3 regions of the Proteus columbae genome follow, and region 1 is predicted to be linked to each of the others. Evidence: riboswitches for the same ligand, from Rfam matches in the RefSeq annotation. Region 1 holds a riboswitch; each other region holds the start of a gene.
What was found. A riboswitch is a leader RNA that binds a small molecule or an ion and turns the genes downstream of it on or off. The one in region 1 is predicted to bind thiamine pyrophosphate.
Positions count from the first base shown of each region.

Region 2: another riboswitch for thiamine pyrophosphate. It lies ahead of thiD (bifunctional hydroxymethylpyrimidine kinase/phosphomethylpyrimidine kinase); the one in region 1 lies ahead of thiB (thiamine ABC transporter substrate binding subunit).
Region 3: another riboswitch for thiamine pyrophosphate. It lies ahead of thiC (phosphomethylpyrimidine synthase ThiC); the one in region 1 lies ahead of thiB (thiamine ABC transporter substrate binding subunit).

Region 1 is NZ_CP043925.1:3,192,038-3,203,030, reverse strand. It holds gene thiP (thiamine/thiamine pyrophosphate ABC transporter permease ThiP) at 1-964, opposite strand, end outside; gene thiB (thiamine ABC transporter substrate binding subunit) at 964-1,977, opposite strand; TPP riboswitch at 2,042-2,133, opposite strand; gene rppH (RNA pyrophosphohydrolase) at 2,246-2,776, shown strand; gene ptsP (phosphoenolpyruvate--protein phosphotransferase) at 2,785-5,031, shown strand; gene lgt (prolipoprotein diacylglyceryl transferase) at 5,111-6,001, shown strand; gene F1325_RS14985 (thymidylate synthase) at 6,048-6,899, shown strand; gene F1325_RS14980 (potassium:proton antiporter) at 7,080-7,589, shown strand; gene F1325_RS14975 (prepilin peptidase-dependent protein) at 7,583-8,227, shown strand; gene F1325_RS14970 (DUF2509 family protein) at 8,224-8,685, shown strand; gene F1325_RS19485 (hypothetical protein) at 8,773-8,895, opposite strand; gene recC (exodeoxyribonuclease V subunit gamma) at 9,030-10,993, shown strand, end outside.
Region 2 is NZ_CP043925.1:2,335,624-2,346,616, reverse strand. It holds gene F1325_RS11185 (amino acid permease) at 1-1,061, shown strand, start outside; gene pagP (lipid IV(A) palmitoyltransferase PagP) at 1,166-1,801, opposite strand; gene F1325_RS11175 (hypothetical protein) at 2,415-3,059, opposite strand; TPP riboswitch at 3,376-3,464, shown strand; gene thiD (bifunctional hydroxymethylpyrimidine kinase/phosphomethylpyrimidine kinase) at 3,516-4,313, shown strand; gene fbaB (class I fructose-bisphosphate aldolase) at 4,365-5,414, opposite strand; gene yegS (lipid kinase YegS) at 5,464-6,357, opposite strand; gene yegQ (tRNA 5-hydroxyuridine modification protein YegQ) at 6,656-8,035, opposite strand; gene baeR (two-component system response regulator BaeR) at 8,155-8,862, opposite strand; gene baeS (two-component system sensor histidine kinase BaeS) at 8,901-10,277, opposite strand; gene mdtC (multidrug efflux RND transporter permease subunit MdtC) at 10,274-10,993, opposite strand, start outside.
Region 3 is NZ_CP043925.1:3,712,750-3,723,742, reverse strand. It holds gene thiH (2-iminoacetate synthase ThiH) at 1-120, opposite strand, end outside; gene F1325_RS17340 (thiazole synthase) at 120-899, opposite strand; gene thiS (sulfur carrier protein ThiS) at 901-1,101, opposite strand; gene F1325_RS17330 (HesA/MoeB/ThiF family protein) at 1,098-1,847, opposite strand; gene thiE (thiamine phosphate synthase) at 1,841-2,488, opposite strand; gene thiC (phosphomethylpyrimidine synthase ThiC) at 2,472-4,424, opposite strand; TPP riboswitch at 4,566-4,688, opposite strand; gene nudC (NAD(+) diphosphatase) at 4,939-5,724, shown strand; gene hemE (uroporphyrinogen decarboxylase) at 5,813-6,886, shown strand; gene nfi (deoxyribonuclease V) at 6,879-7,547, shown strand; gene F1325_RS17300 (YjaG family protein) at 7,622-8,212, shown strand; gene F1325_RS17295 (HU family DNA-binding protein) at 8,403-8,675, shown strand; gene F1325_RS17290 (DUF1481 domain-containing protein) at 8,720-9,382, shown strand; gene purD (phosphoribosylamine--glycine ligase) at 9,407-10,696, opposite strand; gene purH (bifunctional phosphoribosylaminoimidazolecarboxamide formyltransferase/IMP cyclohydrolase) at 10,709-10,993, opposite strand, start outside.

The sequences.
Region 1 (10,993 bases):
CCTGCCAAAGTACAGGTTGTTGTATGACATGTATAAATTGACTGTTAAGACCGTCCGTTATTACCGCTAGAATTGGCGGTACTAAAAAGAGGATCGCAAGAGTGATCACTAAACCATCGGTTATTTTGCTAAAGATAGGATCATAGGGATCACGCCAATGTAGCTTTTGACTGCTTCCCACAAAAAGGGTGCCTTTTAGCTTTTGGCTAATAAGTACTAAACCTAAACAACAAAAAAGCTGGATCAACGCTAACAGTGCAGCGCGGTGTAAATCGTAGTCATAGCTTAACGCTTGATAAATCGCGAGTTCAACAGTCGTTGCCGCAGGACCTCCGCCTAATGCCAATACAGTGGCAAAGCTTGCAAAGCAGAGCATAAAAATGAGTGATGCCGTGGGCAGAATTTGACGCCACAAATAGGGAAATTCAAGAAAACGAAAACGTTGCCAGCCATTCATGCCAAGCTGTGAGGCTAATTGGCGTTGTTCTGACGAAATACTTTCGAGTGCTTGTAATAGCATTCGGGTTGCTAATGGCATATTGAAAAAAATATGAGCTAATAGAATGCCTTGCAAACCATAAGGGGTAAATTGGTAGTCGATCCCTAGCCATTCACAAATTTGAGCAATCCATCCCACTCTGCCATAAACCGTTAAAATACCAAAAAGTGCAACTAGAACAGGTAACACAAGACTCATGGCACATAGGCGTAAAAACAGTGTTCGTCCTTTAAATTGGCGTCGATAGAGTGCTTTGGCGAGCCAAATAGCAGGTAATATCGAAAACAGCGCAGATAAAAAGGCTTGCCAAAAAGTAAAGCGGACAACATGCCATAAATATTCATCAGCAAAAATTGAGGTCAGCTCACCACTTGGTGCGTTAAACCACAATGCGCCAAATGACAATAACGCCACAATAAGCAGTAAACCCGAGGCACATAGCCCCGGGATAAGCCATCTTCCCATTAGCGACTAACCGCAGATTGCCAATTACGAGTCCATGTTTGGCGCTCTTTTGCGACAACATCTGCATCGAATTGTAATGATTTTTCGGGTTTAGGCATCACGGAATAGACGTCAGGTAATGGCATATCAATAACAGGATACATCCAATTGGTTGTAGGAATAGTTTCTTGGAAAGCAGGGGTGAGCATAAATTGCATAAATTGTTGAGCTAATTCAGGTTGTTTGCTCGATTTCAATTTTGCCGCGACTTCGACTTGTAAGTAATGCCCTTCATCGAAAATTGCCGCTGCATAGTTATCTTTTTTATCCGCTAAAATGTGATAACCTGGAGATGATGTGTAACTAAGCACAAAATCACCTTCACCTTTTAAGAATAAGCCATAAGACTCACTCCAACCTTTAGTCACTGTCAGCGTTTTCTCTGACAATTTTTTCCATTCAGAGGCCGTATTTTCAGGGTAAAGTGACTGCATCCATAGCATTAAACCCAAACCCGGTGTGCTGGTGCGAGGATCTTGATACAAAATCTTCCACTTTTCTTTGCTATTTAGCAGTTCAGCCATACTTTTTGGGGGATTAGCAATGCGGTTTTTATCATAGATAAAAGCAAAATAACCGTAGTCATAAGGCACAAAGGTATCATCAGCCCATTTTTCAGGTAGGGTGAGTTTTGATGTATCGATATGACTTGGTGCGAAAAGTCCCGTTTCTTTTGCTGCGTGGATCAGATTGTTATCCAAACCCAAAATAATATCAGCCTTACTCTTATCACCTTCCATACGTAAGCGATTAAGCAGAGAAACACCATCAGAAAGGGCAACAAGTTTTAATTCGCAATCACATTGTTGTTCAAACGCTTTTTTTATTGCAGGCCCTGGCCCCCAATCTGCGGTAAATGAATCATAAGTGTAAACAGTGAGCGTGGGTTTTTGTGCTAAGGCTTGAGTTGAAAAAGTACTTACAATGCCCAGTGCGCCCAGAAGGAAAGTAAAGCGAAGCGATTTAGTTAACACGTTTAGTTCCTCAGTAAAAGTCAGGTAGGATCTGAGGAGTGAGGATGGCAAACCAATGAATATTGCAACATCCTGACTCAAATCCCTACGCCAGTATTAGCTGGATCAGGTTCCACGAGTTTTTCTCAGCCTAAAAAGGCACCCCGTTGAGACTTTCCCATTGTAGATAAATACGCGCGTCGTGCAAAGTCTGTTGATAGAGGTTTACCGTTTGTGGGTAGTATGAAACAATGAGTTATCTTTCAAATTTGGTTATTGAGGTAGTCTAGTGATCGATGATGATGGCTACCGCCCGAATGTAGGGATTGTAATTTGTAATCGGCAAGGGCAAGTGCTTTGGGCTCGTCGCTATGGGCAACATTCATGGCAATTTCCTCAAGGGGGAATTAATCCTGGAGAATCGCCAGAGCAGGCAATGTACCGAGAGTTGTTCGAAGAAGTTGGGTTAAGTCGCAAGGATGTTAAAATTCTTGCCTCCACACGTAACTGGTTACGTTACAAGTTACCGAAGCGTTTGGTGCGTTGGGACACAAAACCTGTTTGTATTGGACAAAAACAGCGTTGGTTCCTCTTGCAGTTAACAAGTAATGATAAAGACATTAATGTTCAACAAAGCAAAACGCCAGAATTTGATGGCTGGCGTTGGGTGAGTTACTGGTATCCTGTTAGACAAGTCGTCTCTTTTAAACGCGATGTTTATCGACGTGTAATGAAAGAGTTCGCACCCGTAGTCATGCCGTTGCAAGAACAAGTGTCTTTACCTCGTCCATCGTATGGATATCGGCGTAAAAGGTATTAGATAACACTATGCTGACACGTTTGCGAGAAATTGTAGAAAAAGTGGCTATGGCAGCGGGGCTTCCAGAAGCGCTTGAACTCTTAGTCAAGGAAACGTGTCAGGCAATGCACACGGATGTGTGTTCTATTTATCTTGCCGATAAACAACGTAGTTGTTTTTATCTTATGGCGACCAAAGGGTTAAAAAAACCTAGAGGGAGAGCCGTTAGCCTCTCGTTTGATGAAGGCGTTGTTGGTGAAGTGGGGCGTCTTTCAGAGCTCATCAACCTCGCTGATATTCGCGAGCATCCTAGCTTTAAATACCTTCCTCAAGTTAAAGAAGATGATCTCCGTGCTTTCCTCGGTGTACCTATTGTCTATCGTCGCCAACTCCTTGGTGTATTAGTCGTTCAGCAAAAAGAGCGTCGCTTATTTAATGAAAGCGAAGAATCTTTTATGGTGACACTGGCGACACAATTAGGTGCAACGTTATCGCAAGTACAAACTAAAGGGCTTTTTGGACAATATCGCCAAAGCCGTATTAAAGCACTTTCGGTTTCGACGGGTGTGGTGATGGCATATGGCTGGCAAGAAGTCGCTCAGCCAATCCTTGAAAATGTATTTAAAGCCAGTGCACTTGATATAAAAGCAGAGCTCAATCGACTCACTGTTGCTTTAGAAGATGCAACAGCAGAATGTCGCCGTTTTAGTAAGCGTTTTATGGCGAATGCACAAAAAGAGAGTGCGGCCATTTTTGATCTCTACTCGCATTTACTTAATGATCCACAGCTTAAACATAAAATGACCGCGATAATCACACAAGGTTATGTCGCAGAATGGGCAGTTAAAGTGGTGGTTGAGAAAGTATCAGCGCAATTTTCCAGCCTGAAAGACGGTTATATGCGAGAAAGAGCGTCTGATCTTAAAGCATTAGGACAGCGTTTATTATTCCATTTAGATGATGATCTAAGCTCAACCAATATTTGGCCAGAGCGTTTTATTTTGGTCGCTGATGAATTAAGTGCCAGTTTATTGGCGGAGTTACCAGAGCAACAACTTGCTGGTGTCATTGTTCGAGATGGCGCAACTCACTCACATTCTGCCATTCTTGTTAGAGCGATGGGAATACCCGCGATTATGGGAGCAGATATTCAACCTGAGCTGTTACATAATCGCATGCTTATTCTTGATGGTTATCGTGGAGAAATATTTATTGAGCCAGAGCCTTTTATTACTCAAGAATATAAACAAATTATTGATGAAGAGAGTGTATTAAGCCAAATTGCAGAAGATCAACTTGAACAGCAAGCGGTTTTAAAAAACGGTGAAGCAGTTAGTGTTCAATTGAATGCGGGATTAAATATAAAATATGAGCAACGCATTAGTGTGGGAATAGATGGTGTGGGTTTATATCGCACCGAAATACCTTTTATGTTGCAAAGCGGTTTTCCCTCTGAAGATGAACAAAAAAACCGTTATCGTGAAATTCTCTCTTTTTTTCCAGATAAACCCGTTGTATTGCGCGCTTTAGACATTGGTGCTGATAAGCAACTTCCTTATATGCCAATTAATGAGGAAAACCCCTGCTTAGGTTGGAGAGGAATAAGAATATTGCTCGATCAACCTGAAATCTTCCTTATTCAGCTACGTGCAATGCTAAAAGCAAATCTCGAATTTAAAAATTTGAAAATATTGTTGCCGATGGTGACAAGTCTTGATGAAATTGACGAAGCAAGAACATTGCTGCTACGAGCATGTGATGAAGTCAGTCGAGAAATAAAGTGTGAGTGTGTTCCACCACCGTTAGGCATCATGCTTGAAGTTCCTTCGTTGGTGTTTATGTTGTCACAATTAGCTAATCGGGTCGATTTTATCTCTGTTGGAACAAACGATTTGACTCAGTATTTGCTTGCTGTCGATCGTAATAATACCCATGTAGCATCACTCTATGATAATTTGCATCCTGCGTTATTGCGTTCACTGAATTTGATTGCAACACAATGCCAATATTATCAGTTGCCAGTGAGTGTTTGTGGTGAAATGGCGGGTACGCCAATAGGGGCATTGCTGTTAATAGGGCTCGGTTTTAGGCAGTTAAGCATGAGTGGTCGTAGTTTACCTAGGGTAAAATACTTATTGCGCCATCTTGATCCTGTGATGTTACAGTCTTTTATGCAACAGGTGTTGCAAGCTGAAACCACAACAGAAATCAAAAAATTGTCTTCTGAATTTATGGAACGGCAAGGATTAGGTGGATTAATTCGCGGAGGTATCTAGCAGACCTTCGTATAAGCCTTTTTTGTGTTGGCAATAAATAACCAGCACAGAAATTATTGATTAAGTGAAGTAGGGAATAATGAGTATAAGCTACCTTAAATTTCCAGAGATTGATCCCGTTATGTTCTCTATCGGGCCTGTGTCACTACACTGGTACGGTATGATGTATTTAGTTGGGTTTGTCTTTGCCTTATGGCTTGCAAATCGTCGAGCTGCAAAACCGAATAGTGGTTGGAATAAAAATGAAGTTGAAACATTACTTTATGTCGGTTTTGTGGGTGTATTTATCGGTGGTCGTTTAGGTTATGTTTTATTTTATAACCTACCTGTCTTTTTAAATGATCCTCTTTACCTCTTTAAAGTGTGGGATGGCGGAATGTCGTTCCATGGCGGTTTAATTGGGGTCATTTGTGCCATGATTTGGTTTGCTAAACGCACTAAACGTAAATTTTTCCAAGTGGCAGACTTTGTTGCACCGTTAATTCCATTTGGATTAGGGTTAGGCCGTATTGGTAACTTTATCAATGGCGAATTATGGGGACGTGTCACATTAGATACGCCTTGGGCGTTCTTATTCCCAACCTCGCGTTCTGCGGATCTCCAGCTTGTTGCCCAAGATCCAACAACGTTACTGCCTATTATTCAAGAATATGGTGTTTTACCTCGTCATCCCTCTCAGCTTTATGAAATGCTGTTAGAAGGCGTGGTGTTATTCATTATTCTGAATATTTTTGTGCGCAAAAGTCGTCCTGTCGGAAGTGTGTCAGGTCTATTCCTGATTGGTTATGGCGCATTCCGTATTATTGTTGAATTCTTCCGTCAACCAGACGCACAACTAGGATTATTTGGTGGTGTGAGTATGGGGCAAATACTTTCAATTCCAATGATTCTGTTGGGTATTATTTTTATGGTATGGGCTTATCGTCAAGATAAAAAAACGGCACAAAACCCAACATCTGCTCACAAATAGTGTGAGATAAATTTTTTATTATTAGCTAATTAACAAGAGAGACAACATGAAGCAGTATCTGGCATTGTGTCAACGCATTATCGATGAAGGGCAATGGATTGATAATAAACGGACAGGAACCCGTTGTTTAACGGTGATTAATGCCGATCTGGAATATGATGTTGCGAATAACCAATTTCCGCTGATAACAACACGAAAAAGTTTTTATAAAGCGGCCATTGCAGAACTGTTAGGGTATTTACGTGGCTATGACAATGCCGCTCAATTTCGTGAAATTGGTTGCAATACATGGAATGCCAATGCGAATGAAAATGGTGCATGGTTAAATAACCCTCATCGTAAAGGCGAAGACGATATGGGGCGTGTTTATGGCGTTCAAGGACGTCAATGGAAACGCCCTGATGGTTCTCATTTTGATCAACTGCGTAAAGTGGTAGATAACCTGACTAAAGGTATCGATGATCGTGGTGAAATCGTAACGTTCTATAATCCGGGTGAAACGGAACTGGGTTGTTTACGCCCTTGTATGCATACGCATACCTTTTCACTTGTGGGGGATACGCTTTATTTAACCTCTTATCAGCGCAGTTGTGATGTGCCGTTAGGTTTGAATTTCAACCAAATTCAGTGCTTTGTTTTATTGGCGCTGGTGGCTCAAATTACAGGGCATAAGCCGGGTAAAGCATTTCATAAGATAATCAATGCACATATCTATGAAAATCAATTACCACTAATGCGTGATGTGCAGTTAAAAAGAGAGCCATTACCGTTACCAACATTACATGTCAATCCAAAAATCAAAACGTTGGAAGATATTGAAACTTGGGTAACAACGGATGATTTTACTGTTGAAGGTTATCAATGCCATGAAGCAATAAAATATCCATTTACAGTTTAATTTATTCCTTGCTTTAAAGGCCTCTGTTTAGCAATAAACAGGGGCTTTTTTCATTTTACCCTTATTTTGTATTTATTCTGAAAATACGGTTATTGCGTTGTTGTTCGAAAAAAACACTTTCCTTTATTTACCTTTAAATGTTTTGTCTGCATTCTCGCAGTAGGTTAAAAGGAGGAATAAATGAATAATAACATGGATATAAGCCTAAGTAGGGTGCATCAGCAAGAGGGCGAATTTGGTATAAGCTTACTTGAAATATTGGTTGTGATGATGATAGTTTCTATTTTAAGCTATTTATCAATTCCTGCTTATCAGCATTTTACTTACCAGCGTCAGTTACTGCATAGCGTGCGTGAAACCATTGCTTTTCTTTCTTATCAGCAACAACAAGCTCTATTATTTAATGTAAGAATTAAAATTACGCTTTTGTTATCACCAAATAATAAAATAATTGCGACTCCTCTTCATTCTCGCCATTTATCAGAGCAACAAGATATTTTTCAATTAGCTTCAGGCATTCAACTTAAGCAATCAACAGTTTCAAATTTTACGTTCGGTGGAATTCGTCAAACATTAAAGCCCATGAGCTTTGTTCTTCACAGTGTAGAAGGCGAAGTGAAAATTATTATTTCATCATTAGGCAGAATAAGAGCATGTAGTCAGAGCATGAAGGCATTTTCATCATGTTGAAACGATCTGGAATTTCATTTTCGTCTGGCATGATGTTGATGGAATACCTTTTTGCTATCGCGATAAGTGGGGTTTTGTTTCTATGTATCAGTCGAGCTTATCCTCAAATAATGAACACACTGATCTACTCTTACCAACAATACCAGTTAGATATTTTTTTAAGAGAACGGTTATTGGTGTTAGAAGCACAATTAAGACGCACAGGGTATTGTTATGACAGTTGTGTTAATACGTTGAAGCCAAACGGCTTGGCTGAGTCTTCTTTAAAGATAGGACAATATCCCCTTCAAGAAAAAAACTCCTGCGTTATTTTTGCTTACGACATAAACAGCAATGGCAAATGGGAACTGCCTTCTTCAAAAGAGAGTGATTATTTTGGATACCGTCTTAAAAATGGACAACTAGAACAACGAAGAGGAGTCAAAGATTGCGCTTCTTCAGGATGGCAACGTTTTTTTGAGAGTAATGAAATTGAGGTGACTGAATTTACTTTGCGTTCTTATACAAAGCCTCACTTAATGAAAGGGATGTCTCTTTTTTATCTTTCAATCTCCTTAAAATTTCATTTAAAACAAAATCATAAAGTGAAGTCACATTATCAAAATATCATTCGTTTAAGGAATGTGACCTTGTTATGAATACTGATTTTACATACAGAAAAAATGAACAGGGATTTGCAAGTTTATTAATGGTGATGGGTTTTGTTGTGATGAGTTTATCTGTGCTTGGAAGCTTTGCTTATCATTACAGGCAGTCTCAACAAATAGTGATGCAAGAGTTACAAGCACGGCAAGCTTTTTTATTTGCTGAATCTGCATTGCAGTGGGGGATCGCACTTAATTGGGATCTTTCATCAACTCGATTAAATAAATGGCAATGTCATACTTTTCATGCAAATCCTAAAATAAAAAGCTGTCTACTTTTGATCTCTCTAGATAAGGGCTTACTTCAAGGACAAGCAGAAAGCTTAAAAGGTTATAAAATATATCATTACCAATGGGTTAGTATCTTAAAGGATAAAAATAGAACAATAACTATTCATCCAAGCGGATGGCTAGATTATTGCCCATTAGTGCATAAGGAGTGTGTGTTATAGATAACATTCAAAATAAATCAGAAAGTGGCTCTATATTACTTAATACAATGTTTATATTGCTGTTTTTTAATATTAGTTTTGTCGCTATTATAGGGTATAGTCAATCATTAAAAGCTGATTTTCAGCAGCTAATTCAAATTCAGCAGTCAGGGCAGGAACTTTTTGTTTTATTTGAACAAATGTCTGATAAATCACCTGATTATTTCGCATCTAACCCCAGAATAATGACACGCTCACTTTTACAGTCTGAAGGTTGTCAGCAAATAGAAGGTTATGTTGCCAATAATGTATTACCCGAAATAAGGCTGTATTACTGGTCATGCTATTAATAAGATGAGGATCTGATGTTTCATATATATCACTCAAATCAGTTGTCATTACTAAAGTCACTTATGGTGCACTTTATGCAGACCAGGCCACTTTCTTCTCCTTTTGAACAAGAAGTGATCCTTGTACAAAGCCCTGGAATGTCTCAATGGTTGCAAATCCAGCTTGCCGAAAGCTTGGGTATTGCCGCTAATATCCGTTATCCATTACCAGCAACCTTTATTTGGGAAATGTTTACTCGGGTATTATCAGGTATACCTAAAGAAAGCGCTTTTTCTAAAGATGCGATGACATGGAAATTAATGGCATTACTTCCTGAATTTTTGCCTAATGAAGAATTTAAACCCTTACTGCATTACCTTGATGATGATGAAGATAAACGTAAACTTCACCAGTTAGCAGGACGTGTAGCTGACTTATTTGACCAATATTTAGTTTATCGTTCAGATTGGTTAGCTTCGTGGGAAAATGATGAGTTAATCGAAGGGTTGAGTGAAAATCAACGCTGGCAAAAAATATTGTGGGTAGCATTACAGCAATACACAAAAGATCTTAATCAGCCTCAATGGCACCGTTCTAATCTTTATCAGCAATTTATTTCGACTTTAAATAATGCAAAAGAAGGGGAGCTTCAACACTGTTTTCCACCTCGTATTTTTATTTGTGGGATTTCGGCTCTACCTCAAGTTTATTTGCAGGCATTACAAGCGATAGGGCGTCATACTGAGATCTATTTACTCTTTACTAATCCTTGCCGTTACTATTGGGGAGATATTCAAGATCCTAAATTTCTCTCTCGTCTTAATAGCAGAAAGCCACGCCATTATAAGCAATTGCATGAATCGCCTTGGTTTAAAGATGAAAAAAATGCTTCTTCGTTATTTAATGATGAGGGCGAGCAAAACATCGGTAATCCGCTATTAGCATCATGGGGAAAACTAGGTAAAGATAATCTTTATTTCCTCTCTGAACTTGAATATACCGATGTGTTAGATGCGTTTGTTGAGATCCCAAGAGATAATTTACTTCATCAATTACAAGCAGATATTCTTGATTTAGAAGATTTTTCGCAATTAGGTACAACACTTGAAACTTATGAGTGTAGTGAAAATAAACGTGTGATTTCACCAGATGATCACTCACTGACTTTCCATGCAAGCCATAGCCCACAGCGCGAAGTCGAAGTACTGCAAGACCAATTACTGCATTTATTAGAACAAGATCCTGAATTGTTACCGCGCGATATTATTGTGATGGTTGCGGATATCGATAGCTATACACCTTATATTCAAGCAGTGTTTGGTAATGCACCTTCAGAACGTTATCTTCCTTTTGCTATTTCAGATAGAAAAGCGCGTCAAGCGCATCCTGTATTACAGGCTTTTATTACGTTGCTAGAACTTCCTCAAAGTCGTTTTACCGCTGAACAAGTGTTGGCACTGCTTGAAGTCCCTGCTTTAGCAGGGCATTTTTCTATTTTTGAAAATGAACTAAAACTACTACGTCGTTGGGTTGATGAGTCAGGCATACGCTGGGGATTAGATGATGAGAATGTGGCTTCATTCTTATTGCCAATCACGGGCAAAAATACATGGGAGTTTGGCTTACTGCGCATGTTGCTTGGTTATGCGATGGAAAGTGAAAATGGTCCTTGGAAAGGTGTGCTTCCTTATGATGAATCCAGTGGATTAGTTGCGGAGCTTGCAGGTCATCTCGCTGATTTTCTTTATACATTAAGTGATTGGCGTACACGTTTAAGTGAAACTCGTTCATTAGAATCATGGCTAGAAGTTGGACAACAATTAGTTGATGCCTTTTTTGAGTCTGATGAGGAAACGGAATTAGTTTTAGTGCTTATTATCCAACAATGGCAAAAAGTGATTGAAAATGGATTGAAAGCACAATATCAAAATGAAATTCCGCTAGTCCTTATTCGTGATGAATTAACAGTACGGTTCGATGATGAAAAAATTAGTCAGCG
Region 2 (10,993 bases), 860 kb from region 1:
CAGAATTAACAGCAGCAGGTAAATACATTAACTATTGGTTACCTGATATTCCTGTTTGGGTTTCCGTTGCTATCTTCTTTGTAGCAATCAACTTAATCAATTTGATCAACGTTAAGATGTATGGTGAAACAGAGTTCTGGTTTGCCATTATTAAAGTGTTGGCGATTGTTGGTATGATTTTATTTGGGAGCTACTTACTGGCAAGTGGTAATGGTGGCCCTCAAGCTTCGGTTAGCAATTTATGGGAGCTAGGCTTTTTCCCTCATGGCTTTACGGGCTTTATGTCTGCATTAGCCATTGTTATGTTCTCTTTTGGTGGACTTGAGCTGGTGGGGATCACCGCGGCTGAGGCGGAAAACCCAAAAGTGAGCATCCCAAAAGCGACTAACCAAGTTGTTTATCGTATTTTAATTTTCTATATCGGTTCGTTGTTAGTGTTACTTTCACTTTATCCTTGGACTCAAGTTGTGAAAGGTGAAAGCCCGTTCGTACTGATTTTCCATAACTTGGATAATTTCTTAATCGCGAATATTTTAAATGCCGTGGTATTAACTGCTGCACTGTCTGTTTATAACAGTGGTGTTTATTCTAATAGTCGTATGCTTTATGGCTTGGCAAAACAAGGTAATGCGCCACATGCGCTTTCTCGCATTAATAAACGTGGTGTACCGGTAGTGTCGTTACTATTGTCAGCAATTGCGACTTCATTAGGTATTTTAGTTAACTACTTATTACCTGATCAGGCACTAGAACTATTAATGGCGTTGGTTGTAACCACGCTAGTACTTAACTGGATAATGATCTGTTTAGCGAATTTAAAATTCAGAGCGGCAAAAACAAAAGAGGGTGTAGAGCCTTTCTTTAAAGCACTTTGGTATCCATATGGTAACTATATCTGCCTGGCTTTCTTATGCATGATTTTAGTGATTATCTTATTTATGCCACAAGTGAATATTTCGGTAATTTTAATGCCATTCTGGATTGCGTTCTTATGGGTTGGATTTAAGATTTCCCGTATGAAGAAAACACCTAATAGTACTCAAGTAAGCCAAGATATTTAAATGTTACTGACTTATTTGGATAATAAAAAACGCATCATTAAGATGCGTTTTTTTATGTTCTATTTTTATTATTTGCAATTATTTTGAACGGAAAAAATAAAAAATTACTGCCAACGTAACCAAGCAAATAACACGTTACCATTGTTATAAGTACCAGGCACATAAGTGGCTTGTAATGAAAGATGTCCGTAACCGACAGACACTAACGGTAACGGGAGTGGCATAGGAATATAGTTGTATTCATGGCGCGCTGTAATACTTAGTGTAAAACCTGCGCCCATACGAAACCCATCTTTATCACCAGGATACCACATTTTCTCAAAACCATAGCCCATAATAGGCTGTACACGGTTATTAGAGTCCATAAATGCCATCGCATAAAGAGAGTGCCAATCACCATCGTTGTCATAACGATATTTACCCATACCAAAGCCCCAAGGTGTTTCGTTATAGCGATCCGTTTTTTCTTTATCGTAAGTAAAACGATTATGCCAAGTCCATACAGGCAAATAGTAGTTATATTGGTCATTGTCCCAAGTTTGATTGACATTACGTTTGAATTTTCCCCAGTAGCTTTCTTCATTATTAGATTGAGATGGATTACTGGTGATTTGTTGGTTTTCTGTCGTAATAATCTGATGGGTATTGGAATTATTTTCAGAAGCGAAAGCAGACGTTGTTAATGCAAGAGACAACAGCGTTGTGGCTAATACGCTAGGGTGAAAATAGGATGATGACATAATATAACTCCGAGTACGGCATAAACAGTGATTCTGGTGATGACAAATAAACATTACTAATAGTGTTATTTAATCGACAAGTATTTAAGATAAGAGGTATCTGAAACTTTACTTCTTAAATAAAATCTTAAGGGATAAGAATCGGTTATAAAGAAAATAAATAGATTTATTATATTTATGGATGTAATTTTTTCTGATATTAAATGCTGTTTATTTTTATAATAATGTATTGTTTTTAATGAAAAATTAAGTTTTTATTAGATTGCTAATAAATAGCTGATAAATAAGGTTAAAGAGAAATAATTTTAGGTTGATCATTTTCAACAGCAAAATTCCATAAAATAGCTATTTTTATGACTTAATGAAAATATTGAGATAAATTTAATATCAATAACATTAGGTTATAAAAAGAGATTAATTTCCAGCGGATAATAGAGTAACGAATAAGAAGAGTTAAATAAAAAAAAGAAAAAAACAGAGGTTGGTTTATAAAACGTTTAGTTTTAAGCGTTAACAACAGGAGTGCAGTTTGTTTTTTATACAGATAATCCTATGTTGAGAGAGTGCAAATTAAAGAATTGTTGCTTACACACTCTCAACGTGAAGAAAGCATTTATTGAGATAATTTTTCTTGGCTAATAACAAGGAGCCGGTGAGTATGAGTATCACGATCCTTACCCCAGCAGAAAGCGTCCCAGTTTTCATAAAGATCATCAGTATCTTTCACTACTGTTAGAGGGCGGTTTTCTTCTGTTCCATCTGAAATATAAACATTAAGGTGAGCAGTAAAAGCCCAATCAATCATTGTTTCCCAAAAACGCTTACCTGCACCGGTTTGCTCTTCATCAGAAACAACAATGTTGTATGTTTTAAGTAAATAACTAAAGAAGTGTCTAGGGAGATATCTTGTCGCAATATCATGTTCTTCAGAAACAGTTCGCCATACTTTAACTTGGGTACATGTTGTTTTACTAAATATAATGTCTTTGCGAAAAATAAGTTCTACAAGATAAACTGTTTCAGGTGCATTGGTAGTTGAAATTAAACGATATTGATTGCGTTTTAAAGATTTAACAAAACGATACCCATTAGGGATGCTATATTCTGGTAATACAAAGTCTTCCACACCTTTTTCAAGGAATTCTTTTGTATGATCAATATTTCTAGAGTGAATTTTCAACTTTACATTAAAATCTGCATCAGGAATAAGATAAAGCATTGATTGTCCATTATTCTGTTGCGATGGTTCATTTTTCATTTAGCCCCTCCGCATTGTGTGATTGTCCAGAAATGCATTATAAATACCTCATCTAGCAGATAATATATCGATTGTCGTTAAAATGAACAAAATAATTTATTTTATTCTTATTATTTAAATATATCTGAAATATATTCCTTAAATTGATGTGTCATGCAATAGAAGCCATCGGCTTAGTATTTATTATATACAACCTTAGCTGATTTATCTTACTGAATCACAAATCTCAACAATAGAGAATCTATAGCTCGAGATGAGCTATCAAACTAGCTTCTTTATCTTGAGCATGCGATACTCCTTATCGCCTGAATTTACAGGCTTTGGCTCGGGGCGCCTTATGGCTGAGATGAACCCGTATAACCTGATCTGGATAATGCCAGCGTAGGGAAGTCAAGGTAACTCTGCTGATTAACAGAGCCCGACTTTTCTGTAACTGGTGAAAGGAGGAGTTAATCAGTGAGATTCAATGCATTGTCTATCGCAGGCACCGATCCTAGTGGTGGTGCAGGTATTCAGGCCGATCTGAAAACATTTTCCGCACTGGGTGTATATGGCACAACCGTAATGACGGCACTGGTTGCCCAAAATACCTGTGGTGTCCGTAGTGTCTATGATTTATCCCCTGATTTTGTTGCAGCTCAATTAGATGCTGTCTTGTCTGATGTTCGAATTGATAGTGCCAAAATTGGCATGCTCTCTAATGCCTCAATTATTGATGTGGTTTGCGACAAGCTTCAGCAATATGCGATCCCTTTTGTTGTACTTGATACCGTGATGATTGCAAAAAGTGGTGATCCTCTATTACAGCCTGATGCGGTTAATAAAATGGTTACTCAGCTTTTGCCTCTGGTTGATTTGATCACGCCTAATTTACCTGAAGCGGCAGCGCTGCTAGGTTGTGAAGTTGCTCAAGATGAAATAATGATGAAGCAACAAGGCTATGCATTGCTAAAACAAGGATGCAAAGCCGTGTTGATGAAAGGCGGGCATTTAACCGAAAATGAAAGCCCTGATTGGTTGTTTACTCAAGAAGGTGAGTGGCGATTTACCTCAAAACGCGTTAATACAAAAAATACGCATGGGACAGGATGCACACTTTCAGCCGCTTTGGCCGCTATTCGTCCTCAAGTTTCTAACTGGCAAATTTGTGTTGAACAAGCAAAAGCCTATTTACAACAAGCATTAGAACATGCCGACAGTTTAGAGGTTGGACAAGGTTTTGGTCCTGTACACCATTTTCATCGCTGGTGGTGATGTAAAAAAGCCCCTACAAAAGGGGCTTTAGCGTGTCGCAGAATTGTTTTTTTAAGCAATAGTGACAGATTTATTTAGATAAACATCTTGTACTGCATTAATTAGCGCAACGCCATCTTTCATTGATTTTTTGAAGGCTTTACGACCTAAAATTAAACCCATACCACCCGCACGTTTATTGATAACCGCAGTGCGTACAGCATCTTCAAGGTCATTATTACCTGAAGCGCCACCAGAGTTAATTAACCCTGCACGACCCATATAGCAGTTTGCTAATTGATAACGAACTAAATCAATTGGGTTTTCAGTGGTGAGTTTGGTGTAAACACGCTCATCAGTATGACCAAAACCAATCGCTTTAAAGCCACCGTTATTTTCAGCCATTTTTTGTTTAACGATATCAGCACCAATTGTAGCGGCTAAATGGTTCGCTTGGCCTGTTAAGTCTGCACTTGCATGGTAATCAACACCGTCTTTTTTAAATGCAGGGTTACGTAAATAGGCCCACAATACGGTGACCATACCTAATTCATGAGCACGTTCAAAGGCCATTGAAATCTCTTCAATTTGGCGACGGCTTTCTTGTGAACCAAAGTAAATGGTCGCACCCACTGCAACAGCACCCATTTCAAATGCTTGTTCTACACTGGCATACAGTGTTTGGTCATATTGCGCTGGGTAGCTTAAGGTTTCATTGTGGTTTAACTTCACAAGGAAAGGAATTTTGTGTGCATAACGACGAGAAACAGAAGCAAGAACACCATAAGTAGAGGCAACACAGTTACAACCCGCTTCAATAGCCAACTCAACAATATTTTTGGGATCAAAATAGAGTGAGTTTGCGGCAAAAGAGGCCGCGGCAGAGTGCTCAACACCTTGGTCAACAGGTAGAATAGACAGATAGCCCGTTCCCGCTAAACGTCCGTGATTAAACAGGGTTTGCATTGAACGTAACACGCTATTAGGGCGATTGTTATCAATCATAACACGATCAACAAAGTCAGAACCTGGCAGGTAGAGATTTTCGCTTGGGATGGTTTGGCAACGATGTTCTAATAATGATTTTGCATCAGCACCTAACAAACTTACTATATCAGTCATTACATACTCCAGTTCATGATGAGATGAGAGTGATTGTCATTTATCTACACTAAGATAACAAGTCACATTGAGGCGGTAACCGGCAGTGGATCGCTTCAGGTAACACAATAAATTCAAATTTATTCCCTAAAAGTGGTTCTCCATCTAAATTAAATACCATTTCATGAGAAGCACTAATGTTTACCCAGCGACTGTCGCGCTCGATAATCTTGTCGTTTTTTTTACGATCAAACAGACTATTTAAAAGAGAAGGGAGTAATTCGTGTGCTTCAACAATGGTGATATTGAGTTTATTGTCGTTAATTAATGCTTCGGGGCAGAGTTGTTGTCCTCCTCCTGCTTGACGCCCATTACCAATACCTAAAATCAGTGATTCACCTTCCCAGTGAAAATTTTCAGCTTCAATTGTGCAATGATCCGCTTTTAAAGAGTCAATACTTAAAAGGCCATTAATAAAATAGGCGGCCCCACCTAATGCTGATTTTAAGGCTTCAGGGGTTTCTGTTGTGATTTTTGTTCCAAAGCCGCCAGATGCCATATTGATAAAATAGTGAGTCTTATTCACAGCGATAACATCAATTGGTACAGCGCGACCTTTAACGGCTAAATTAAGTGCATTTTCCATATCACGAGGGATTTGTGCGCTGGTCGCAAAATCATTTGCTGTGCCTAATGGAATAATACCTAGAGTGGGAGGAGATGAAGCTGAAAGATGAATTAATTCAGATGCAACACGATTAATTGTACCGTCACCACCAGCTGCAATAACGTTTTCAGCATTTATATCAATAGCTTCTTGTACAAAACGTCGCACATCACTCGATTCCCAAGTCACTCTCACTTGGAGATCAAAACCTTCATCACGTAATTGGTAAACGGCTTTTCTTAATGCGCTATTATTCGCGCTTTTTCCATTAATGATTAGCAAACTAATTTTACTCATTGATGAGTTCCTTTAATTGAATCACTCTTTTAAAGGTAATTGATATCGAGAAAATTACTATGTTTTTTACAAATGATAACGAAAAAAGGAGTGTGTTTTATACAAAAGGGGGATTGATAAGAAGGGGACAAAAAGAAAAGGCAAATCCAAGGGAGATTGGATTTGCCAAGGAGGTGGTTCCTAGTCTTACTGTATTCATTCTAGTTCTTTATTTTTCGGAACTGATGATACGGTAAACAAATCATTATTGATGTGATCTGTATTTGAAATTGACCACTTTAAATCAGATTATGACGCTTTACTTCACTTCTACCGCATCAATTTTATGTGGTTGACGTGTTGTTGTACCTTGTAGGTTGCGGATCAGCAGTGCAAAATCTAAATCAACATCTTCAGGAACAGATAAATAAACCATGTGACCATTACCTGGTGCAACATCCGTTGGTTGCTGTTTTTTGTTAAACAGCGCTTCTAGCGTAAATTGAATATTTCCAGTTGGTGTCATTAATTCTAGGCTATCCCCTAAAACAAATTTATTTTTAACATCAACTTCAGCTAAACCGTTTACGCGTTTACCTGTAAATTCACCGACAAATTGTTGAGTGTCAGAGACAGAATAACCATATTCATAAGTTTGGTACGCATCATGGGTATGACGACGTAAGAAACCTTCTGTATAACCGCGGTGTGCTAAGCCTTCTAATGTCGTTAGCAACGTTGGATCAAAAGGTTTACCTGCAACAGCATCATCAATTGCACGACGATACATTTGTGCAGTACGGGCACAGTAATAGAAGGATTTAGTACGACCTTCAATTTTCAGCGAATGTACGCCCATTTGAGTTAATTGCTCAACGTGTTCAATCGCGCGTAAGTCTTTAGAGTTCATGATATAAGTACCGTGTTCATCTTCAAACGCAGTCATATATTCACCAGGGCGTTTTGCTTCTTCGATTAAGTAAACTTTGTCTGTTGGCGCGCCAACACCTAAAGTAGGCTCAACGTTTTTAACTGGGATTGGCGTGTATTTTTCAACGATATTACCAACCTCGTCTTCTTTGCCTTCTTCGACTTTATATTCCCAACGGCAAGCATTAGTACATGTACCTTGGTTCGGGTCACGCTTATTGATGTAACCAGATAACAGGCAACGGCCTGAGTAAGCCATACATAATGCACCGTGAACGAAAACTTCTAATTCCATATCAGGAACTTGCTTACGAATTTCAGCAATTTCATCAATAGAGAGTTCACGAGAAAGGATCACGCGAGTTAATCCCATTTGACGCCAAAATTTTACGGTTGCCCAGTTAACGGCATTGGCTTGCACTGAAAGGTGGATATCCATTTCAGGGAAGGCTTCTCGTACCATCATGATCAAACCCGGATCAGACATAATCAGCGCATCAGGACCCATATCAATGACGGGTTTTAAGTCACGGATAAAGGTTTTTAATTTAGCATTATGAGGTGCGATATTAACCACAACATAGAAGCGCTTACCTAATTCGTGGGCTTCTTGAATACCTTTAGCAAGGTTTTCGTGGTTAAACTCATTATTACGCACACGTAAGCTATAACGTGGCTGACCTGCATAAACGGCGTCTGCGCCATAAGCAAATGCATAGCGCATATTTTTTAATGAGCCAGCAGGAGAGAGCAATTCGGGTGTAAACATGGTTAATTTCCTGGTTCTGATTTCAAGTCAGTCCCCCACACATTGGGTAGGGGTATATCATAAAGGGGGGGATTCTAGCGCTTAAGTGTAGCGAGGTTCAATGTATTCCTGAAAAAATATCATCGAAAACGGTAAGCTTGGGTTTCCCAACGATAACCTTGACCATAAATTGAGCGAATAAATTCAATTTGATCGTTAAGTTGCTCAAGTTTACGTCGCAAGTTTTTAATATGACTATCAATGGTTCTATCCGTCACAATGCGGTAATCATCATAAAGATGATCCATAAGCTGATCTCGCGTTAATATCTTGCCTGGTTGTGTGGCTAAGGCCTTTAATAGGCGAAATTCAGCGGTGGTTAAATCGAGAATTTTATTATTGTATTGAATTTGATAAGCCTGTTCATCAATCACAACTAACTTATCGCTCTGAACAATATCTTGAGGACGATAATAACGACGCAATAAGGTTTTGACTCTGGCGACCACTTCTCTTGGGCTATATGGTTTGCAAATATAATCATCAGCACCAATTTCAAGACCTAATAATCTATCGACTTCTTCTGTTTTGGCAGTGACCATAATAATGGGAATGTCGGAGAATTGGCGCAACTCTTTACAAATTGTGATGCCATCTTTTACAGGTAACATAAGGTCTAACAAAACTAAATCATAGTGCTGCTGTTTTACACAATGGCTGACTTCCGCGCCATCGGCTAACCAATGTGTTTGATAACCTGATGCTTGCAGATAATCAATGAGCAATTGTGCAAGTTTGGGTTCATCTTCAACAATTAGGATTGAATAGGGTGATTCAGTCGTTGTCATTTATCAGCTCAATAATTATTAGCGCAAAATGATAAGGCTTAATTATCATCAGAATATGCAGGTAATTCTATAAGGATTTTCATGCCACCTAAAGAGGAAGGCATGACACTTATCTTACCATTATGAGCTTCAATAATATTTTCGCAAATCGCAAGCCCTAATCCAGATCCACCACTTGCTCGATTTCGTGAACTTTCAGCACGATAAAAACGCTGAAAAACCGCTTTATATTGCGATTCATCAAGCCCTGGTGCGCTATCTTCTAATGAAATTAGCACACTATTATGGCCTTTCTTGGTGCTGATATGCAATTGACCTCCAGAATAGGTATAACGCACGCTATTTTCTAGCAGATTGTGAAAAAGCTGGATAAGCCTATCTGGATCGGCTTGTACAATCAGCGACGATAAATCATCTAACTCGGTGAATAAGGCAATATCTTTGGTTTGGTAAGTGTGACGATAAGAGGCTACCGCTAATAAAATTACTTCATTAATATCAACAAAGTCTTTGCGATAGGTTAAAGAGCCTCTGTCTGATAATGAAAGCTGGTGGAGATCATTGACGAGTTTAGTCAGATTCGTCACTTCAAATAACAGAGAATTTAAGGTTTCGGCTGTGGGTTTTCTCACACCATCTTGTAATGCTTCAAGCTCACCTTTTAAGATAGCCAGTGGTGTTCGCAATTCATGAGAGATGTCGGCCATATAATCACGGCGAATTTGCTCATTTTTTTCTAATGTACTGGCAAGTTGGTTAAAGTCAGTGGCGAGTTGGCTGATTTCATCTTTACTAGTAGGATGAACCCGAACAGAGAAATCGCCAGCAGCCAGTTTATGGGTTGCTTCAACCAAACGCTTAACAGGGCGTATCATACTGCGAGAAAGAACCAATGTGATTAGCAGTGCAAACAGAACAGTTGCACCTGCAATGATCCAACTGGTACGCAGTTGTTGCTTATCAAAACTGATATCGGCTTCACTGCTGATTTTATCTGCGGCACTGACAATCACCCATCCAACAATTTCATCGTGAAAGGTAATAGGCTTTTTAAATGTCTCTGCGGGAAATTGATTGTCATGTCCAAATAAGCGCTTCATGTCTTTATCTACAATCCAAAACTGTGTACGCCAACCGCGAGGCGGAGGGCCATCACCACTTTGGCTTATCTGATCAATGGTTCTTAATATTTGATAGACAGAATGTTCATCTTTGTATAAAAAATGCCAATCACCAGCTAATTCATATTGTTCAGTTAAGGCTTCTGCTAGATGAGTTGCTCGCTGTTCACTGTTTTTCTTGATATAGCCAATAAAGCCTTGTTGAAAGCTACTACGAATACCAATATGCATAGCAAAGACAACCACCATGCACGTTGCGAAAATCACCAGAAACAGCTTGCTTCTCAATTTCATGCATTTGCCTCTTTTTTGCTGATACGTCGTTGTTGCCAACGTTCACGCAATCCATCAAAAAATAGATAAATAACAGGGGTGGTATAGAGCGTTAATAGCTGGCTCATTAATAAGCCACCGACGATGGTAATACCCAAAGGTTGTCTTAATTCTGCACCATCACCACTGCCTAACATTAACGGCAAAGCACCAAATAACGCCGCAAGTGTCGTCATAATAATAGGACGAAAACGCAATAAGCTGGCTTGAATAATCGCCTCTTTGGCAGACAATTTACCTTCACGCTGTGCGGTAATTGCAAAATCTACCATGATAATGGCGTTTTTCTTCACAATACCAATAAGCAACATAATGCCGATAAGTGCAATTAGGCTAAAGGGGGTATCGAAAAGCTGTAACGCCAATAATGCACCTACGCCCGCAGAAGGAAGGGTAGATAAAATGGTTAGCGGATGAATATAGCTTTCATACAGCACACCTAACACTAAATACACTGTGACTATTGCTGCCAAGATAAGAATAAGCTGTGACTTTATGGTTTCTTGGAAAACCTGTGCAGTGCCCGCAAATGTGCCTCTTACCGTATTGGGTACTCCCAATTCAGTCATTGTGCGTTCAATAGAATTAATGGCATCAGCTAACGTATAGCCTTCAGGTATATTAAAAGCAATAGTTGACGCTGCGGATAATCCTTGGTGATTCACACTTAATGGTGC
Region 3 (10,993 bases), 520 kb from region 1:
ATCAAGTGTAAGGGAATGGCGATTTAATGCGGCTTCAACATCCGCATTGGTTTTACTATTGAGTTTTAATGTAATGTCATCCCAGTCGAGTTGTTGCCAATAATCAGAAAATGTGTCCATTAGTATGCCCCTAAATATTGGGTTAATGGACTAGAAGCTTTCGCTTGCATATTCACAATTGAAGCAGGTGTCGCAAGTCCTGATTGTCGAGCAAGTTCACCAGCATCAAGCGCTGCTTTAAATGCTTGTGCCATTAGAATAGGATTTTTGGCAACAGCAATTGCGGTATTAACTAATACTGCATCAGCACCTAACTCTAAAGCTTCGAGTGCATGACTTGGTGCACCAATACCAGCATCAACAACAACAGGAATTGAGGCTTGTTCAATGATAATTCGTAGGAAATCACGAGTCTGTAAACCTTGATTTGAGCCAATAGGAGAACCTAAAGGCATTACAGCTGCACAGCCAACCTCTTCTAAACGACGACATAAAACAGGATCAGCACTGCAATAAGGTAACACAACAAAACCTTCTTTAACGAGGATTTCAGCGGCTTTAAGTGTTTCAATAGGATCGGGTAATAAATATTTAGTGTCAGGATGAATTTCTAATTTTACCCAATGGGTGCCAAAGGCTTCTTTGGCTAAACGAGCCGCAAAAACAGCTTCTTGTGCTGTTTTTGCACCGGATGTATTAGGTAATAATTTTACCCTTAATGATTTAAGTGGTGCGATTAAATCATCATTACCATTCTTTAAATCCACACGCTTCATTGCCATCGTGACTAATTGGCTACCCGAAGCCTTAATGGCTTCTGTCATAAGCGTTGGTGTTGCAAATTTTCCTGTGCCTGTAAAAAGTCTAGATGTGAATGTTGTATCAGCAATTTTTAACATATCAGCCCCCTGCAATTGCTTGGAAGAGAAGAATAGTATCGCCATCATTAATAAAATGTGTTTCCCAATTTTCACGGGGAACAATGGTTTCATTGACAGCAAGCGCCACACCGATGTGTGGCTGTTCTAACTGAATAAGGAGCTGACAGATAGTGACAGGCATATCCAGAGAATATTGTTCGTCATTTACGGTAATGTTCATGCTACCCCTCGACAAACAGGACATGTTTTTGATGGTGTTAAATGCAAAGTACTCCAATTTTGTTTTCTACCATCGAAAAGGCGAAGTTTTCCACTTAGAGAACAAGGTAAGCCTGAGAGTAATTTGATTGCTTCAAGGGCTTGAAGTGTGCCAATAACCCCAACAACAGGTCCTAATATACCTGCTGTTTTGCAGTTTCTTTGTGGCTCAGTTTCATCAGGATAAAGACAGTGATAGCAACCTTGAGTAAAAGGAGGTTCAAATACCATAAGCTGACCACTAAAGCCCACGGCACTACCACTAATAAGTGGAGTTTGCTGTGCGACACAAGCACGGTTAATCGCTTGACGAGTGAGCATGTTATCTGTGCAATCTAAAACTAAATCGACCTCTTTAACTAATTTAGATAATGAATCATCATTAATACGTTGTTTATAAGAAGTAATTTTTATATCCGGATTTAGTGCAAGTAGAGACTGCTTTGCGACTTCTGATTTGGCATCGGGAATATCTTGAGTGCGATAAAGAATTTGACGCTGTAGATTAGAAACATGTAACTCATCATCATCAACTAAAATAAGCTCACCAATACCTGCACCAGCAAGATAAAGTGATGCGGGAGAGCCTAATCCGCCAAGTCCAATAATCAATACCTTTGCTTGTTGAAGTTTGTTTTGACCCTCTAAGCCAATATCTTCTAACATCACTTGTCGGCTATAACGCATAAAATCATTATCATTTAGCATGATGGTTTTCCTTCCACTAATTCTAATAATTTACGAGTCACTTGTTGCCAATCTGGTGCTTTTGTTATTGCACTAACCAAGGCAACGCTCCCCACCCCAGTTGCAACAACATCAGGTACTCTTTCTAGTGAGATCCCACCAATAGCAACCGTTGGAAAATCGGGTGTCTGCTCTACTTGATGTCTGAGTGCCTTTAAACCTTGAGGTTTAGATGGCATATCTTTTGTGGTGGTTGGAAATATATGCCCTAATGCGATGTAAGATGGACGTAATATTTTCGCTCTTTGTAATTCAACTTCGTCATGAGTGGAAATACCAAGGCGTAATCCTGATTGTTTAATGGCATTAAGGTCGGCAATATCGAGATCTTCTTGACCAAGATGAACACCGTAAGCGTGATGTTTAATGGCGAGTTGCCAGTAATCGTTGATAAACAGTCTTGCGTGATACTGTTTGCCCAGTTTTATTGCTTCGATGATCTCTTGTTCAACGTCGTCTGGCTGTTTATCTTTTATTCGTAATTGCAGGGTGGTAACGCCTATTTTTAATAGGCGTGCGATCCATTCAACAGAATCAACAACAGGATAAAGCCCAAGCTTTTTTTCTGTTAATGCAAAAGGTGTATTAGAGGATCTGTTCATTTTCAGGCACCTCAACACTGGCGATTTCTGCACTGTGGTATAACTCACTTCCATGCTCTTTAAAGGCTTGAGACATTTTCTCCATACCTGCCGCATAATCGCGTACTTCTTGTGTTATCTTCATTGAGCAGAATTTAGGACCACACATTGAACAGAAATGAGCGACTTTTCCTGAAGCCTGAGGTAGCGTTTCATCGTGATATTGACGTGCAGTTTCAGGATCAAGAGCCAAGTTAAATTGGTCTTCCCATCTAAACTCAAAGCGCGCTTTCGACATTGCATTATCACGAATTTGAGCGCCGGGGTGTCCTTTTGCTAAATCGGCTGCATGAGCGGCGATTTTATAAGTGATAAGACCTTGTTTCACATCTTCTTTATTAGGTAAACCAAGGTGTTCTTTTGGTGTAACATAACAGAGCATTGCGCAACCAAACCAGCCAATCATTGCTGCACCAATACCTGATGTGAAGTGATCGTAACCCGGCGCAATATCTGTAGTGAGAGGGCCTAATGTATAAAATGGTGCTTCATGACAATGTTCCAATTCCTCTGTCATATTGCGGCGGATCATCTGCATTGGAACGTGGCCAGGGCCTTCTATCATGACTTGAACGTCATACTCCCATGCAATTTTTGTCAGCTCACCTAGAGTATGTAATTCAGAAAATTGTGCTTCGTCATTGGCATCTTGAATCGAACCTGGTCTTAATCCATCGCCCAGTGAGAGGGAGACGTCATAAGCGGTACAAATTTCACAGATTTCACGGAAATGTTCGTAGAGGAAATTCTCTTTATGATGTGATAAACACCATTTTGCCATTATCGAACCGCCACGAGACACTATGCCCGTTAGTCGTTTTGCTGTCATTGGCACATAACGTAACAATACACCAGCATGAATAGTAAAATAATCAACCCCTTGTTCTGCTTGTTCAAGCAAGGTATCTCGGAACATTTCCCAAGTGAGATCTTCAGCAATACCGTTAACTTTCTCGAGAGCTTGATAAATTGGAACTGTACCAATAGGAACAGGGCTATTGCGAATGATCCACTCACGCGTTTCATGAATATAACGGCCTGTTGAGAGATCCATTACGGTATCCGCTCCCCAGCGTGTAGACCAAATTAGCTTTTCAACTTCTTCTTCAATTGAGGAGGTGACCGAAGAGTTCCCGATATTGGCATTCACTTTCACTAAGAAATTACGACCAATAATCATTGGCTCTGATTCTGGGTGATTGATATTGGCTGGAATGATTGCTCGACCAGCTGCAACTTCTTGGCGTACAAACTCAGGGGTAATATTGTCAGGGAGATGAGCACCAAAGCTAAACCCTGCGTGCTGTTGGCGTAAAACTTCGCTACGAATTCTCTCTCGCCCCATATTTTCACGAATAGCAATAAACTCCATTTCAGGCGTAATAATGCCTTGGCGAGCATAATGCAATTGGGTCACACTTTTGCCATTTAGCGCTTTTTTAGGGCTTGGTTTTAAGGGAAAACGCAGATGCTCTAATCCAGCATCAGAAAGGCGCTGTTGGGTGAAATCAGAACTTAAAAGTGAAAGCGTTTCGGTATCATTGCGCTCATCAATCCAAGGTTGGCGTATTTTTTTTAAGCCAAGGTTAACGTCAAGTTGAGAATCAGGATCACCATAAGGGCCTGATGTGTCATATACCGGTACAGGTTCATTATCTTCAAAAACAGGGGAATCTTTTGATCCTCCTACTAGCGTTTTATCAAGCTGGATCTCACGCATGGGTACTTGAATGTCAGTGCGTGAGCCTTCGAGATAAATGCGTTTTGAATTGGGGAAGCTTACGCCTTGAATGGTGCTGATAAACTCTTGAGCAGCATCACGTTGCTCTTTTCGTGGACGCTGTTTGTTGATCGTTGGTGAAATATCTTTAACGGATATAGTTTGATTTTGGGACATAGCATTTCCTAATAAATATCATGCAGGCTATTAGCCTGTCGGGTGAATATTGAGAAAAATGCTTGTCTGGAGGTCGCAGGGAGTATCGACAGATAGGTGTATATAGATGTGTGAAAAATATACGCAATGAAGCTATCAAAAGGTCGAATCACTCTTGTTCCCTTCGCGGGTATTAACCCGATCAGGTTCCGCGGATCCCGAATTAACGGTCTCAGCCTGTGTTTATAATAGCCTTATAAACACTAGGCACTCCGACAAGAAGAAGTCCAGTATATGAAAGATTTTAAAAACTACAAGTCCGATATGGGTTATTTATTTAAATCCCAATATTGTTGTTCCCAACCTTTCATTTGTGAAATTTGAATAATGGTTACACTCAATAACATTAATATAATTTATGTTTTTAGTGAGTGGATGTTAATGAATCATAGAAGACAGAGATAATACATTGAGAGGTTCTTGCTAAAGAGAGTATCCTCTATTCTATATCATTATTTTGGATAGAATGGTCGTTATGCATTTATATACATTAACAGGCTCAGAAAAGGGCTGGTGGACAGTCAGTCTTGGTGGGCGAGTGTGGTTACCTAAAGGTGAACTTCCGTTTGGCTTAGCTAAAGATTGGGATCTCATTGGTCAGCACGCCAAAATTGTGGGTGAATGGCAAGGTGAAACAGTTTGGCTTATTCATGGAAAAATGGATAACGACATGTGCTCACCAAGACTTATCGCCTCACAAGATGAAAACTTATTTAAATTAGTCGGTCGTGGTGTTCAACTGGCTGAGTTTTATCGTTCTCACCGTTTTTGTGGTTATTGTGGTTCTAAAATGCGTCATAGTGAGAGTGAATGGGCGTGTTTATGCGATAACTGCCATGAACGTTATTATCCGCAAATTGCCCCTTGCATTATTGTGGGTATTCGACATGAAGATAAGATCTTATTAGCACATCATGTTAGGCATAAACATTCACCTCTTTACACTGTACTCGCTGGTTTTGTTGAGGTTGGTGAAACATTAGAAGAAGCAGTGGCTCGTGAAGTGTTTGAAGAGAGCAATATTCGTATTCGCAATATTCGCTATGTATCATCTCAGCCTTGGCCGTTTCCTCATTCTTTAATGATGGGATTTTTGGCCGATTATGATGGTGGCGAACTACAACATGATCCTTCTGAATTAATGAGTGCGGGTTGGTATCGTTACGATCAATTACCCCAGATCCCACCACCAGATACAATTGCTCGACGCTTGATAGAAGATACGATAGCGAATATCAGACAAGATAAAGAAAAGAGCTAAATAAAGGCGCTGTCTGCCAACAGTTATTTCTCCAGCATGTTACAATGCATGCTATTTTGCGGCCCTATTACTGTTAATGGAGTTAGTCATGAGTGAGTTGAAAAACGACCGCTATTTACGTGCGCTGTTGCGCCAACCTGTTGATGTCACCCCAGTTTGGATGATGCGTCAGGCAGGCAGATATCTTCCTGAATACAAGGAAACACGGGCACAGGCGGGAGATTTCATCTCATTGTGCAAAAATACAGAATTAGCATGTGAAGTGACATTACAGCCTTTAAGACGCTTCCCTTTAGATGCCGCTATTTTATTTTCTGATATTTTAACTATTCCAGATGCAATGGGGCTAGGTCTTTACTTTGAAACAGGTGAAGGCCCTCGTTTTAAATCACCTATCAACAGCCTTGCTGATATTCAAAAACTGCCTATTCCTGATCCTGAAGATGAACTAGGATATGTGATGAATGCAGTACGTGCCATTCGTCATGCATTGCAAGGTAGTGTGCCATTAATTGGTTTTTCAGGAAGCCCTTGGACACTGGCAACCTATATGGTTGAGGGTGGAAGTAGTAAGGCCTTCACAAAAATTAAAAAAATGATGTATTCAGAGCCTCAAGCTCTACATCTATTACTGGATAAACTGGCAGATAGCGTTATTCTGTATCTGAATGCTCAAATTAAAGCGGGCGCACAATCTATCATGATCTTTGATACATGGGGTGGTGTGCTAACAGGGCGTGATTACCAACTCTTCTCATTACACTATATGCATAAGATTGTTGATGGTCTTATCCGTGAATATGATGGAAGAAAAGTACCAGTCACTTTATTTACCAAAGGTGGTGGTCGCTGGCTAGAAGCTATGGCTGCGACAGGTTGCGATGCATTAGGACTTGATTGGACGATTGATATTGAAGATGCACGCCGTCGAGTTGGGGATAAAGTTGCGCTACAAGGTAATATGGATCCTTCTATGCTGTATGCACCACCTGCCAGAATAGAACAAGAAGTCGAAACTATTCTTGCTGGGTTTGGTAAAGGCAACGGTCATGTCTTTAATCTTGGGCACGGTATTCATCAAGATGTTCCACCTGAACATGCTGGTGCATTTATTGATGCGGTTCACCGTTTATCGAAGCCTTATCATCAGGATAATGATTAATACCCAACAATTACGTCAGGAGCAGACAGAAAAAGCTCAACAGATTATTCTAACAGACCAATTCACAGCACCAACTTATATAGCTGGTGCTGATGTTGGTTTTGAAGACGGCGGCGCGGTCACTCGCGCCGCCATCGTGATAATGCATTATCCTTCTTTCGAAATTCTTGAATACCAAATCGCGCGAATTCCTACGACTCTCCCTTATATCCCTGGTTTGCTTTCATTTAGAGAGTGTCCAGCGTTACTAGCTGCTTGGCAATTAATCAAACAGAAGCCTTCTCTTATTTTTGTCGATGGACAAGGTATTGCTCATCCTAGAAGGCTTGGTGTTGCAAGTCATTTTGGTTTATTAGTGGATACACCGACTATTGGCGTGGCAAAAAGTCGTTTATGTGGCATTGATAAAGCAGTTAACGAAGAGGTGGGAAGCCATGAGCCGTTAATGGATAAGAATGAACAAATAGGGTGGATTTATCGCAGTAAGAAAAAATGTAAACCCCTGTATGTTTCTCCGGGTCATAAAGTGAGTATGGAAGGTGCTTTGCAGTGGGTTGAGCTGTGTATGAAAGGATATCGATTGCCAGAACCAACGCGTTGGGCTGATGGTATTGCTTCAAATAGGCGATTATTTGAGCAGTTGAATAAGAATAAGCTCTAAATGATCGGGAAATATGTGGATATTTTTAATTTTCAGGTAAACTGCGCCTAAGTTAAGAAAATGAGTAATCACGAATGTTGAAGAACCCAATCCATTTACGTTTAGAAAAGCTAGAAGCTTGGCAACACCTGACGTTTATGGCATGCCTGTGTGAGAGAATGTACCCAAATTATCAGGTATTTTGTCGTGAAACAGGTTTTACCGATCCAATGCTTTATCGCCGTATTCTCGATCTGGTTTGGGAAACTTTAACGGTGAAAGATGCAAAGGTTAATTTTGATTCTCAATTAGAGAAATTAGAAGAAGCAATTCCTGATGCATCTCAGTTCGAGATTTATGGTGTCTATCCTGCGATTGATGCCTGTGTTGCACTTAGTGAAATTGTTCACTCTCGTTTAAGCGGTGAATCATTAAGTCACGCTATTGAAGTGAGTAAATTATCAGTAGGGACAGTTGCTTCACTTGAAATGACACAAGCAGAAAGAGAAATGAGTGAAGAAGAGCTTAGATCTCTACCTGCTGTTATTGAAGAATTCGATATCCAATGGGAAATTTACCGTCTACTTGTAGAATGTGAAGAAAGAGATGTCGAACTGATCAAAGGTCTACGTGCAGACCTTCGTGAAGCTGGAATGAGCAATATCGGTATAGAATTAACGCACTAAATCAGAAAAACGTGATTTAGTGCTTGAAAAGCGACGTTTAAAGACTTCACATCACCCCCGTGTATGTTCTACATTGGGTACGAAAAGAAGTGGCTCAGGTGTTTTACTTAATTTATCCTCTTAAAAAGATAAGTTAAGTTTTTTCACCAGATGTTTTTCAAACGATAAAACATACTTTAAGGACTATTTTATGAACAAAGCTGAATTAACCGAATCAGTTGCTGAAAAAGCGGATCTGACAAAAACTCAAGCAAAAGCTGCTATTGAAGCGTTTATCGATTCAGTAACAGGTGCTCTGAAAGAAGGCGATTCTGTACAGTTAGTTGGTTTCGGTACATTCAAGGTGAATCACCGTGCAGAGCGTACTGGTCGTAACCCTCAAACTGGTAAAGAAATTAAAATTGCAGCAGCTAACGTTCCTGCATTTACTGCCGGTAAAGCACTGAAAGACGCAGTAAAATAATTCCTTTGAACGGAATGAACAATAGAGGGGGATTTACTCCCCTTTTGTTGAAACGACAGGGGCTGTTAGCAATAGGATCTGCTTTTTTGCTCAGCGCCTGCTCCTCTACTGTGCAGCTACCTGAATTTTCTGCAACAGGTTATATTGCGGACGAAGGCATTGTGCGATTATGGCGTTTAAATAATACAGCGTCAGAACCTCAAGTGATCATGAGTGTTTATAGCTTTTATAAAAAGCCAGAAACTGTCATCACATTCTATGAGTATCGCCAAAATAAGCTTTGGCAAGTCCGCTCTGAAGTTATCAATCCTACCGAGCCCTCATCTTGGCACCTTCGTTTAAATAAACGTGGTGAAGTTATTTTCATGCAACAAGAAAGCCAAAAGCAAAAACGAGCATTAACAGAAGATGAACGTTTAAGAATGGTGTTTGCTGCAAGTAAAGAGCGTGAAATCAGCGAAGCGCTTACTATTGGGAAAGTAAATTTAGTACAGGGTGTCTGGTATCAAAATACAATGACAACATGTGCTGGCGAGAAGGTGAGTGTTTCATTTGAAGGTCCGGAACAACGCTGGTTAAAAACGAGAGCGCGCAATCCAAATAAGCCTTCTTATGTTGCTTGGCTTGATTCACCAGAAGGTAAGCAATTACTTATGGTTGCAGAACACGATTTTTGTAAATGGGAACCAACAAAAGAGAGCTTGTGATCACTCCCTTTTGCCGTTGTTAAATTATTTCTTTAAGCGTGCAATCGCTCGATAGCCGATATCATGACGATAAAAACTACCATCCCAATGAATACCTTTCGCTAAAGCATAAGCATTTTTTTGAGCTTGCTCGATATCATCACCTAATGCAGTCACACATAATACTCGCCCGCCAGCAGTGATAACTTCGCCTTTGTCATTGAGTGTTGTTCCAGCTTGAAATACCTTTGCCGTTGTTGACGATGTTGGTGTTAAGCCTTCGATAACATCACCTTGACGATAATCCGCAGGGTAGCCGCCTGCTGCAATCACAATCCCTAAAGCTGGGCGAGGATCCCAATGGGGATCTTTATCTTTTAAATTACCTTTTGCTCCAGCTAAACAGAGTTCAACTAAGTCAGATTGCATACGCATCATAATAGGTTGAGTTTCTGGATCACCAAAACGACAGTTAAACTCAATAACCTTAGCAACACCTTGTTTATCAATCATCAGTCCAGCATAAAGGAAACCTTGGTAGCGATGTCCTTCAGAAGCCATTCCTTTTACTGTTGGATAAATGATCCTTTCCATTACTTGCTGGTGGATTTCTGGTGTAACAACAGGTGCTGGCGAATATGCACCCATTCCCCCAGTATTAGGACCTGTATCGCCATCGCCGACACGCTTATGATCTTGGCTTGTTGCCATTGGAATAACGTGTTCACCATCAACTATGACAATAAAGCTAGCTTCTTCACCATCAAGATATTCTTCGATAACAATACGGTGCCCTGCATCACCAAAAACATTGCCAGCCAGCATATCTTTAATTGCAGCTTCAGCCTCAGCTTGTGTCATTGCAACAATAACGCCTTTACCTGCTGCTAAACCATCTGCTTTGATAACAATCGGCGCGCCTACTTTATTGAGGTACTCAAGTGCAGGCGCTATCTCTGTAAAATTTTGATAATCCGCAGTTGGAATTTTATGTCGAGCTAAAAAATCTTTTGTAAAAGCTTTAGAACCCTCTAATTGAGCGGCTCCTTTTGTTGGACCAAAGATGGTCAGTCCCGCTGCTTTAAAGGCATCAACAACACCAATAACAAGTGGGGCTTCAGGGCCAACAATTGTTAAATCAATATTATTCTCTAGAGCAAAGGCAATTAATGCAGGAATATCCGTTGCACTGATTGCAACGTTTTGTACGCCTTGCTCTAACGCTGTTCCAGCATTACCCGGCGCAACAAAGACTTGTGTAGTAAGCGGTGATTGAACGGCTTTCCAAGCTAAAGCATGCTCACGACCACCATTACCAATAATCAAAATCTTCATATCAATACCTTATTAATGACGGAAGTGGCGCATATTGGTGAAAATCATCGCGATGTTATGTTCATTTGCAGCTGCAATCACTTCATCATCACGAATTGAACCACCAGGCTGAATAACACAAGTCACACCGGCAAGTGCTGCTGCATCAATACCATCTCTAAATGGGAAGAATGCATCTGATGCCATTGCACAACCTGCAACTTCTAAGCCTTCATCAGCGGCTTTAATCCCCGCAATTTTTGCAGAATACACACGGCTCATTTGTCCTGCACCAATACCGACAGTCATATCGTTTTT